DNA from 4 places in the Arthrobacter sp. R4 genome. Region 3 is predicted to be linked to each of the others. Evidence: riboswitches for the same ligand, from Rfam matches in the RefSeq annotation. Region 3 holds a riboswitch; each other region holds the start of a gene.
What was found. A riboswitch is a leader RNA that binds a small molecule or an ion and turns the genes downstream of it on or off. The one in region 3 is predicted to bind cyclic di-AMP.

Region 1 (2,193 bases), on a different contig from region 3:
GGACCCGTTCCACCGCCTGGTGGACGTCCTGACGCAGCCGTACACCGAGCGCCCCGGCCTGGAACGCTACGCCGGTCCCGCGCCTGTTGACTTCGGCAGCTACCGGACGTTCTGCGGAACCTGAGCGAACAAAAACGGGGGACGACGGCGACAGGCGGCTGGTTGCCGCCCGCCGCCGTCGAACCGGCCGGACTCACGCTACGCGGACGAAGGACGCTCCCGACAGCCAGCTGATGGAGTGGACTTCGGTCTTGTAACCGTCCACGCCGCCGCTAACAACCTGGCCATTGCCGGCGTAGACGCCCACGTGGCCGGCGGTGATGACCAAGTCACCGGCCGCAGGGGTGCCCACCACGGTGCCGTACGCGAAGAATTGCGTGGGTGCCAGGTCTCCCACGCTCTTGCCCACCGAGCGCAGTGCCTTCTCCACCATGGCGGTGCAGTCCTGCTGAACGCCGAGCTGCGAATAGGCGGAAGCCAGGATGGCAGCGCCGAGCGAGCCGGACGGTGCCTGTGCCGCCGGGGCGGCGGTGGAAGCCAGCTGGACGCCGGTGTTGGCCGGGGCGGTGGGCGCTGCGGCCGCCTTCGCCACCGGAGCCGGAGCCGGAGCAGTGTAGCCGGCACCCGGGATCTGGATCTGGTCACCGGGGTAGATGATGGTGGTCAGCGACAGGCCGTTCACAGCCAGGACGTCGTTCAGGGCCACGCCGTAGGCGGCGGAAATTGCGCCCAGGGTGTCGCCTGAGACGACCGTGTGGACGGTGGCTGCGGCGGCCGGAGCGGCAGCCGCGGCCGGTGCAACGGCGGCCGGTGCAGCTGCCGGTGCGCTGGTCTGGCCCTGCACATTGACGGTCCCGGACGAGTCCGGGCCGTGGACACCGGCCTGCGCCGGGGTGCCAACGCTAAAGAGCAGCCCGGACGCGGCAACTGCGGCAAGTGCGGGCCGGCCGAACGTCAGTGCGCGGGCTTTGGCCGAGGAAGACAGGCCAACCAGAACGGTGGGGCGGACAGAAGTCGCACGATGGCGTGCGGCAGTGGAGTTTTTTGACACGGGTAATCGCCTCTCCCATGCCTGCGGGGTGAGCTGTCGGGTTCGGGTCGGAGACACCCGGCCGGTTACGGCTCCGTACGGGACGGAGCAATATCGACTTAACCCCAAGGCTTCGGAACGAAGCCGTGGAAACGTGGTTCCCCCGTCCCTGCCAGTGAAAGTAACTGGGGTCCCGGTTCAGCGGCAGGGTTCGGCATACTGACGGGAATGCCCCGGCTTGAGCCAGGACACCGCTCGACCATAACCTCTGCTCTTTTGGAATGTCACATTCCGGTAACGGAATGTAGGCCAAAAAGCCACCTCATCTTCGGGTGGGGTTCTTCCCTGTGTGGAATGACGTTGCAGGTCAGGTCCCGATAGCGGTATATGCTGCGAAAGCTGGTGCCGCGTGATTGAAATCACGTAACAAAAGAGGCCGTCTTGCGTTTTGATCCTCAGATTGAGGCCTGATGCGTGGTAGTTCGGGCCTACCTTGGGGCTGCTGAGGGAGGGATCTCTGCTGGATAACAATGTTGGACCAGGATCCACAAGGCAAGAGTTTTGCCCGGTAAGCTCACCAACTATGTCCCGGTTTGCTCAAAGAATGAGGCTGCCTGCCGTTGCGGGCCTGCTGGCGGTTGTTTTGGCGGCCCCGCTCGCCATGGCGCCTTCGCATGCCGACGACGATACTCCGCCAGGCGGTTACCCCTCCTGGCAGGACGTGCAAAACGCCAAGCAAAGCGAGGCCGGTAAAGCTGCGGAGGTCACCAGGATCAACGAACTGTTGAGTGGGCTGCAGACGCAGGCTGAGGCGCTGGGCGGCGCTGCCGTGACGTCCGCTGCCGAGTACGCCGCGGCGGACGCAGCGCTCCAGGCTGCCAGCTCAAGGGTCGACGTCCTCACCGCACAGACTGAACGCGCCACGGCGGAACTCGGGCAGTACAAAAAGGAAATCGGGGCCCTGGCAGCCCAGTCGTACAAGACCGGCGGCACCAATATGGGATTCTTCGTAGCCCTCGACGCCGTCCAGACCAACAGCATCCAGGGTCTGAATATCGTCCAGATCGTCAGCGACAAGACCGCGGCACTGGTGAACAAATCCACGGCTGCCGAACGGGTCGCCAATGCCCTCGCCGATCAGGAAAGGGCAGCGAGGATTGAAC
Region 2 (2,193 bases), on a different contig from region 3:
ATCCTCCCGCGCGGAAGAAATGGGCTCGGCAAGCAAGGAGACTCACCACTCCGGACATTCCTGTTACCTAAACGTGACTTAAGGGGGTGGTTCCTGTACGGTTTTCGGGTGGCCCATCTGGATCGGGCCGCGTCCGGGGTGACGCCGAGCTCTGCCACATCCCGGGCTCCCAACACAGTAAGGCAGAGACGGGGGACCCACAGTCTTCGGGCCGTTTCGCAGCGGTCCTTGGGGTGAAGCCGTCACGCCTGAACGTGCCGGCCGGTTGACCTCTTCCGAACCCGACAGCTAACTTCGCAGGCGTTGAGAGGCAAATACCATGTCCCGTTCGCTGGATCAGTCGCGCCCTTTTCGGGCCGGGCGACACCGCGCAGAAACTGCGCCGGTCATCTCCACTCCACCCACCCCAACCGGTTCCGGGGCAGAAATGCCGCATCCCGCGCCGACTCCGGCAGGAGCGGCATCTGCCCCACTGCGCCGAAGAAGAGTCAGGGGCCCGGCCTTTGAGGTCCCGCCTGCCCCGGAATCGTCACCCAAGGCCCAAGCCGCGTCACCTGCAACCGAAGTAATTGCAGCTGTAGCACCCACGACGTCAGCTCTGAGAAGCGCGGCCGCGCCGGAGACGACGCGACGGTCCCGGGAGCGACGCGAAGCGGCTGGGAAGTCCGCAGAGGCCACACCCGTTGCGGCCCCAAGGAGCAGGCCGGCTACAGCACATAGCCCACAGATTGCATCCGCTTTCACGTCCGACGCCCAAGGCGTCCTCAGGAGGGCCGCTTCGCTTCGTGTCATGGGTCATCGGATGGCCGTCGTTACCGGCGCCCTTGCCGTAGTGCTTGCGGTCGGAACGGCCAGCCAGGCCACTGAGCTGCCCTTTTTCGGCAATGAGTCCTCCGCCCAAGATGCCCCCGACGCAACTGATGCGCCCCACACGACGAAGGGGACGCTGCCCACGTACAGCAGCGGACGGGCGGCACCACAGCCAGCCGCCTCCACTCCCCCGGGCGCGCCGGGCGCCGCACCGGCACAGGCCACCCCGGACACCGATGATTCCCAGCCAGGTGAGGATCCCGGCGCCTCTGCCTTGCCAGCCGTGGCCGACCTCCCGATGCCAGTGGACGCTCCCACGCTGGACGGAATGCCCGCGGCATCGCCCGCCACGGTTCCGCCATCCCCGGCGCCCACGGTGGTCCTCGAGCCACCGGTCATGTCATCGGCCACACCGGCCGCGCCGACGTCGTCGGCTGGGCCCGCACCGGCGGCGCCCCCAACGGCGCCGGCTCCGGCAACCTCACCCACACCAACAGCCTCGTCGCTCCCGCCCTCGCCCACTGCTATGGCTACAGGGGGCGCCTCAGAAGAAGCAGTCGACACACGCTCGTATGCCATCGCCCGCCTGGCATCGTATGGATGGGGCGCGGAACAAATGAATGCCCTGAACCAGTTGTGGGACACGTCAGTAAAATGGCGTCCCAGCCAGGTGGATAGAGGATTGAGCTACATCAAGGAGCGCCACGGCTCCCCGGCAAAAGCCCTCGACTTCCGCGCCACAAACAACTGGTACTGAGCCAGGGCCCCTTAGAAGACGTAGCCACGAAGACACCAGAACGCCGCGGACCCGCAAGGGGTTCCGCGGCGTTCTGTTGGTTCCGGCCGGGTTATCCGGCGAACCCGTCCCCCGGTCCGGGAGTGATCACTGTGGTCCGGCCTGTTCCTTGACTGCGCCGTTGCCGGTGCCTCGGGTGGACGCGGCGGGGGCCGAATTGCCAAAGTTCTTAAGCATTTCGATGACGTCGAACCCGGTGGTGTCCTTGAGCATCTGTGCCGTCTGCTGGACACCCGAGGAAACATTTTTGCTCACCTGGCCGGCGCCGTCGTTGGAGATGACCGTCATATTGCTGATGGCGCTCATCGGCGCAGCGATTTCCCGGGCGATGGAAGGCAGAACCTCCAGAAGTTTATTCAGGATGGCTGCCTCGTTGAACTCGCTGTACGCCTTGGCCTGGGCTTCGATGGCCCCTGCCTCAGCCGTACCACGCAGGCCAATGACATCGGCTTCGGCTATACCCTTGGACTTCGTTACTTCAGCCTCAGCAAGGCCCCGGATCTTGTTGATCTCGGTTTCGGCGTTGCCTTTGGCAGTGTTGGCTGCTGCCAGGGCCTTTGCTTCGACCTCGTTGCCGGCAGCCTTGA
Region 3 (2,193 bases):
AGTGGGGTGGGCCAAAAGGCCGGTATCGCCCTCGCGGCCACCGGCCTGGTGCTCACAGTCACCGTCCCTGCCACCAGTCCCGTCCTGGCCACGCCGGACGCCGGTCAGCAGACATCGGCTGTTTCCGCAGCTCCACAGCCTGAAATCTCTGCCGAAGCAGCTGCAAAAATCGACTTCAGCCGCTCATCCGTAGTCACCATGGGTGATCCGGACGGCAAGCTCAAGCAACTCTTGAGCGCCCAGTCGGCGGGGTCCATCACCCGGGCCGCCTCCGCCGGCAGCCTCGGTGCTCCGCTGGCGAGCCTGGTTACGGCCTCCCCATTCGGCTATCGCGTGAGTCCTATCACTGGCGGCTCCGGTGACTTCCACCGCGGCCAGGACTACGTGGCACAGTGCGGCACGTCCGTCCTGGCGGCCGCCAGCGGCACTGTGACCTTTGCGGGATGGCACCAGTTTGGCGGAGGTAACCGCGTGGTCGTGGACCACGGCAACGGCCTTGAAACGACGTATAACCACCTGTCTTCCTTCAACGTCAAGGTTGGCCAAACGGTCAGCCGAGGTGAGGTAGTGGCGCTCAGCGGCACCACCGGCGCCTCCACAGGCTGCCACCTCCATTTCGAGGTCCAGGTCAATGGCGAAGTCGTTGACCCCACCGGCTGGCTCTAGCCCAACTGATGGAAAACTCTCACATTTGCGTGACATGCCGTGACCTGAATGTGACATTCGCTCTGAACTGCTGTACCGTCTAACTTGCGTCAACTTTTCCGAAGTTGACGTTCTTGAGTGGATTGCCTAGCTCTGCCACCGCTCAAGGTCCGTTCGCATGACATCGTCTGGCAGGGGCGGGGGAACCAATTTTGGCCTTTGAAGTTCGAAGGCCTTGGGGTTAAGTCGCAAAGCTTCCTGTGGAAGCGGCGTGGCCGGGTGAACTCCCATCCGAATCCGACAGCTCACCTCGTAGGCATTGGGAGAGGCTACCTTCGTGTCTTCACGCCATAATTCTGCGCGTCACCGCGCACAAACGGTTCGCACCAACCCGTTGGGCCCCGTGTCCAAGGCTGTCAGTGCAAATGCCGGGACCGTCGGTCGCCAAGCTGCTGTCATCGCAGCTGCATCAGGTCTGATCCTGAGCATGGGGCTTCCGGCCAACGCAGCGGACACCACCGCTGGCGTTTCCGCCTCCACCGAGTCCGGCTCGCAGACGGCGCTTGCCGTCACCGCTGCCCCCACCGCCACCGTCTCCTTCGAACGCCCCGTGGTTAAGACCACGCCGGCCCCGAAGGTCGAAACGGTCCGTGCACAGTCCACTGACACGGAACGGGCAGCAGATGCAAAGGCCCCCGCAGCCAGCAAGCTGACGGACGCGGTATCTTCCGCGGCCGCCTCCGGCCTGGCCGCAATCGCCTACACCGGAATCGGCCACCCCTACGTCTGGGGCGGCACCTCGCCCAGCGGGTGGGACTGCTCCGGCTTCACCCAGTGGGTGTACGCCCAGGCAGGCATCAGCATTCCCCGTGTAAACGCGTGGACGGCAATGACCCCCACGTCAACACCGTCTCCCGGTGACCTTGTTATGCAGAATGGCGGCGCACACGTAGGCATCTACGTTGGCAACGGCATGATGATCAGCGCCCTGAACCCGTCACAGGGAACGCTGCTGCACTCCGTGGCCTCCACGGGCGGCGGATCCTTCTACACCCTGAAGTAGAAGAACCGCGCCCGCTAGAACACTTTTCGCAAAATCCCCGTTCGGGGTGTGCCGGCGTACCCCCAAGATGCCGGCGCACCCAAAGCCCTTGGCCTGCCTGTGCGGTCCTGAGGAAAACGAAAGAGAGAAATAATGACTACACGTGCAATTGCTGCACGGCACCGCGCGGAGGTCACCACGACCAACTCGCTGGCTGTCATTGCCAAGGCCCTCGGCGACAACGCCGGTGGCATGGGTCGCCAGGCCGCGGTTATCGCTGCTGCCTCCGGCCTGGTCCTGACCAGTGGTATCGCCGCCAACGCTGCAGACACCAACGTTCAGCGCGAATCGGCTTCTGCTTCCAACCTTGAGGTTGAGGTTGCCGCTCCGGCAGTCATTTCGGCCGCTTCCACCATTGCCATCTCCTACGAGAAGCCCGCGGTGACCACCACGCCGGCTCCCGTGGTTGAAGCGCCGGAACCTGAGCCTGAGGTTGAGGTTGCGGC
Region 4 (2,193 bases), on a different contig from region 3:
TCACCCCAACCAGGCTCTGCCCGCCCATCACCGCGATGCTGCTCCGGTAGCTCTTGCCGTTGATGGTTACCACTACCGGCGGGCGCTTGCCTGCGCCCAGGGCAGTCACAACCTCCTCCGGAACCTCAATACCAGCCTTGTTGCCGCTGCCCAGGATAGTCGTGGTGAATTTCATGGCCCCAGTATGGCCCGGTGCCGCAGGTCAGGGAAGTCCGGCCCCGCGAACATACAACGCCAAAAGCAGCAGGCCCTGAATCGGGGGATTCAGGGCCTGCTGCTTCGGATGCGGAAGCCGCAATTACGGGCTTAGTACCAGTTGTTCGACAAGTGGAAATTCAGCGCGCCGCACGGCGACTGGTAGCGCTCCTGGATGTAGTTCAGGCCCCAGTTGATCTGCGTGCGGTAGTTGGTGAGGTAGTCCGCGCCGGCGCTCGCCATCTTCTCGGCGGGCAGCGACTGGACAATGCCGTACGCGCCGCTGCTCGCGTTGGTGGCCGTGGTGGTCCAATCGGATTCCTTGGTCCACAGCGTCTGCAGGCACTGCATCTGGTCGGCTGACCAGCCATAGCTGCCAAGCTGGCTCGCCGCATAGGCCTGGGCCCCGGCCGGATCGTTGACGGCGACGACGGGGGCCGGTGCGGGCTCAGGGGCGGGGGCCGGTGCGGGTGCCGGTGCTGGTGCGGGTGCCGGTGCTGGTGCCGGTTCGGCGGCCTGCGGGGCAACGCTGATCTCGGCCGGAGCTGGTTCAGGGGCCGGGTTGGCCCGCATCTCGGCCTTTTCCAGCCTCAAGTTGGACTCTAGCTCTGCCGCCGAGGACTGGGTCCCGCTGACCGCCACCGGAGTCCTGGATTCGGAAGCCTGGCCTGCTGCGCCGACCCCGATGAGGAGGGCGCAGGCCGCACCGAAAACGGCTGCACGCTTGCCCAGGGACGAAGCTTTTGTGTGTTGCGCCGCGGTCTTGCCACGGCCGTTGTCTTTATGTGCACCGCGCTCTGGGCGCGCTTGTACCTTGAATTCAGACATGATGGATCGCCTCTCACACCTGCGGAGTTAGCTGTCGGGTTCGGATGAGGGCATCCGGCCACACGGAAAGATCACGTGCTGGCTTCACCCCAAGGGCAGTTCAGTGCCCGGGACTCTGGGTCCCCCGCCTCTGCCTGGTCAAGCGGAATCCGGGAAGCGGCAGAGCTTGGCGTCATCCGGATATGCGGCTCAAAGGGAACCGCACCCCATCGACGCTACAGGAGCGCGACGCTTAAGTCACATTTTGGTAACAGAGATCACGATGCCGGTGCGTTGCCTTGCTATGAGCCGTTGATCGCCGGTAGGCGCAACGTGAACTGGGTCCGACCCGGCCGGGAGTTCACTTCCACGTTGCCGCCGTGGGCCTCCACAATGGACTGCACAATGGACAGCCCAAGCCCGCTGGACCCTTCCGAGGCCGCCGCGCCGGAGGAACGTGAAGATCCAGTCCGCGCCGCGTCTGCGCGGGCAAACCGGGCAAAAACGTGGTCCACGAATTCCGGCGGGATGCCAGCGCCGTCGTCCGTTACTGTCACCACGGCACTGCCGTCGTCGGACCTCATCACGGCCGTGGTGACCGTTGTGCCCGGAGCGGTGTGTTTGCGGGCGTTGGACAGCAGGTTCACCAACGCCTGGCGCAGCTGCGACGCATCGGCATTGACCGCAAGCGGCTCGTCCGGAAGCTCAAGATGCCAGCTGTGGCCGGGTGCGATGATTTTTTCGTCGCTGACGGTTTCGATCACCAGCTGCGTCAGATCCACCTCGCTGAGTTTCAACGGCTGGCCCTCGTCCAGCCTGGCGAGCAGGAGCAGGTCTTCCACCAGCGTGGTCATGCGCTCGGACTGGCTCTGTACCCGGGCCAGCGATTTCCGGCCATCCGGAGTGAAGTTCTCGGTCATCCGCATTAGCTCCGTGTAACCGCGGATGGCGGTGAGTGGAGTGCGCAGTTCGTGGGACGCGTCGGCAACGAATTGCCGTACCTTGGTCTCGCTTTGCTGCCGGGCCTGCAGCGCGTTGGCCACGTTGTCGAGCATGAGGTTCAGCGCATGCCCCACGCTGCCCACCTCGGTTCCGGGGTTGGAGTTCGACGGCGGGACGCGCACCGCGAGTGCCACCTCGCCGGCGTCCAGCGGGAGCCGCGAAACGCGTGTGGCCACCTCCGAAAGCTGC

Region 1: linked by a shared signal. The riboswitch ahead of ACLKOZ_RS06430 (LysM peptidoglycan-binding domain-containing protein) and the one ahead of ACLKOZ_RS00335 (C40 family peptidase) in region 3 are both predicted to bind cyclic di-AMP.
Region 2: linked by a shared signal. The riboswitch ahead of ACLKOZ_RS06405 (hypothetical protein) and the one ahead of ACLKOZ_RS00335 (C40 family peptidase) in region 3 are both predicted to bind cyclic di-AMP.
Region 4: linked by a shared signal. The riboswitch ahead of ACLKOZ_RS08695 (hypothetical protein) and the one ahead of ACLKOZ_RS00335 (C40 family peptidase) in region 3 are both predicted to bind cyclic di-AMP.

Annotation. Positions count from the first base shown of each region.
Region 1 is NZ_JBLWIJ010000010.1:129,631-131,823, forward strand. It holds gene ACLKOZ_RS06425 (protein adenylyltransferase SelO) at 1-124, shown strand, start outside; gene ACLKOZ_RS06430 (LysM peptidoglycan-binding domain-containing protein) at 194-1,051, opposite strand; cyclic di-AMP (ydaO/yuaA leader) riboswitch at 1,055-1,256, opposite strand; gene ACLKOZ_RS06435 (lytic transglycosylase domain-containing protein) at 1,635-2,193, shown strand, end outside.
Region 2 is NZ_JBLWIJ010000010.1:123,246-125,438, reverse strand. It holds cyclic di-AMP (ydaO/yuaA leader) riboswitch at 157-317, shown strand; gene ACLKOZ_RS06405 (hypothetical protein) at 803-1,567, shown strand; gene ACLKOZ_RS06400 (flotillin family protein) at 1,694-2,193, opposite strand, start outside.
Region 3 is NZ_JBLWIJ010000001.1:67,716-69,908, forward strand. It holds gene ACLKOZ_RS00330 (M23 family metallopeptidase) at 1-666, shown strand, start outside; cyclic di-AMP (ydaO/yuaA leader) riboswitch at 815-978, shown strand; gene ACLKOZ_RS00335 (C40 family peptidase) at 1,049-1,708, shown strand; gene ACLKOZ_RS00340 (NlpC/P60 family protein) at 1,841-2,193, shown strand, end outside.
Region 4 is NZ_JBLWIJ010000013.1:48,617-50,809, reverse strand. It holds gene ACLKOZ_RS08700 (YdeI/OmpD-associated family protein) at 1-175, opposite strand, end outside; gene ACLKOZ_RS08695 (hypothetical protein) at 307-1,023, opposite strand; cyclic di-AMP (ydaO/yuaA leader) riboswitch at 1,029-1,188, opposite strand; gene ACLKOZ_RS08690 (sensor histidine kinase) at 1,305-2,193, opposite strand, start outside.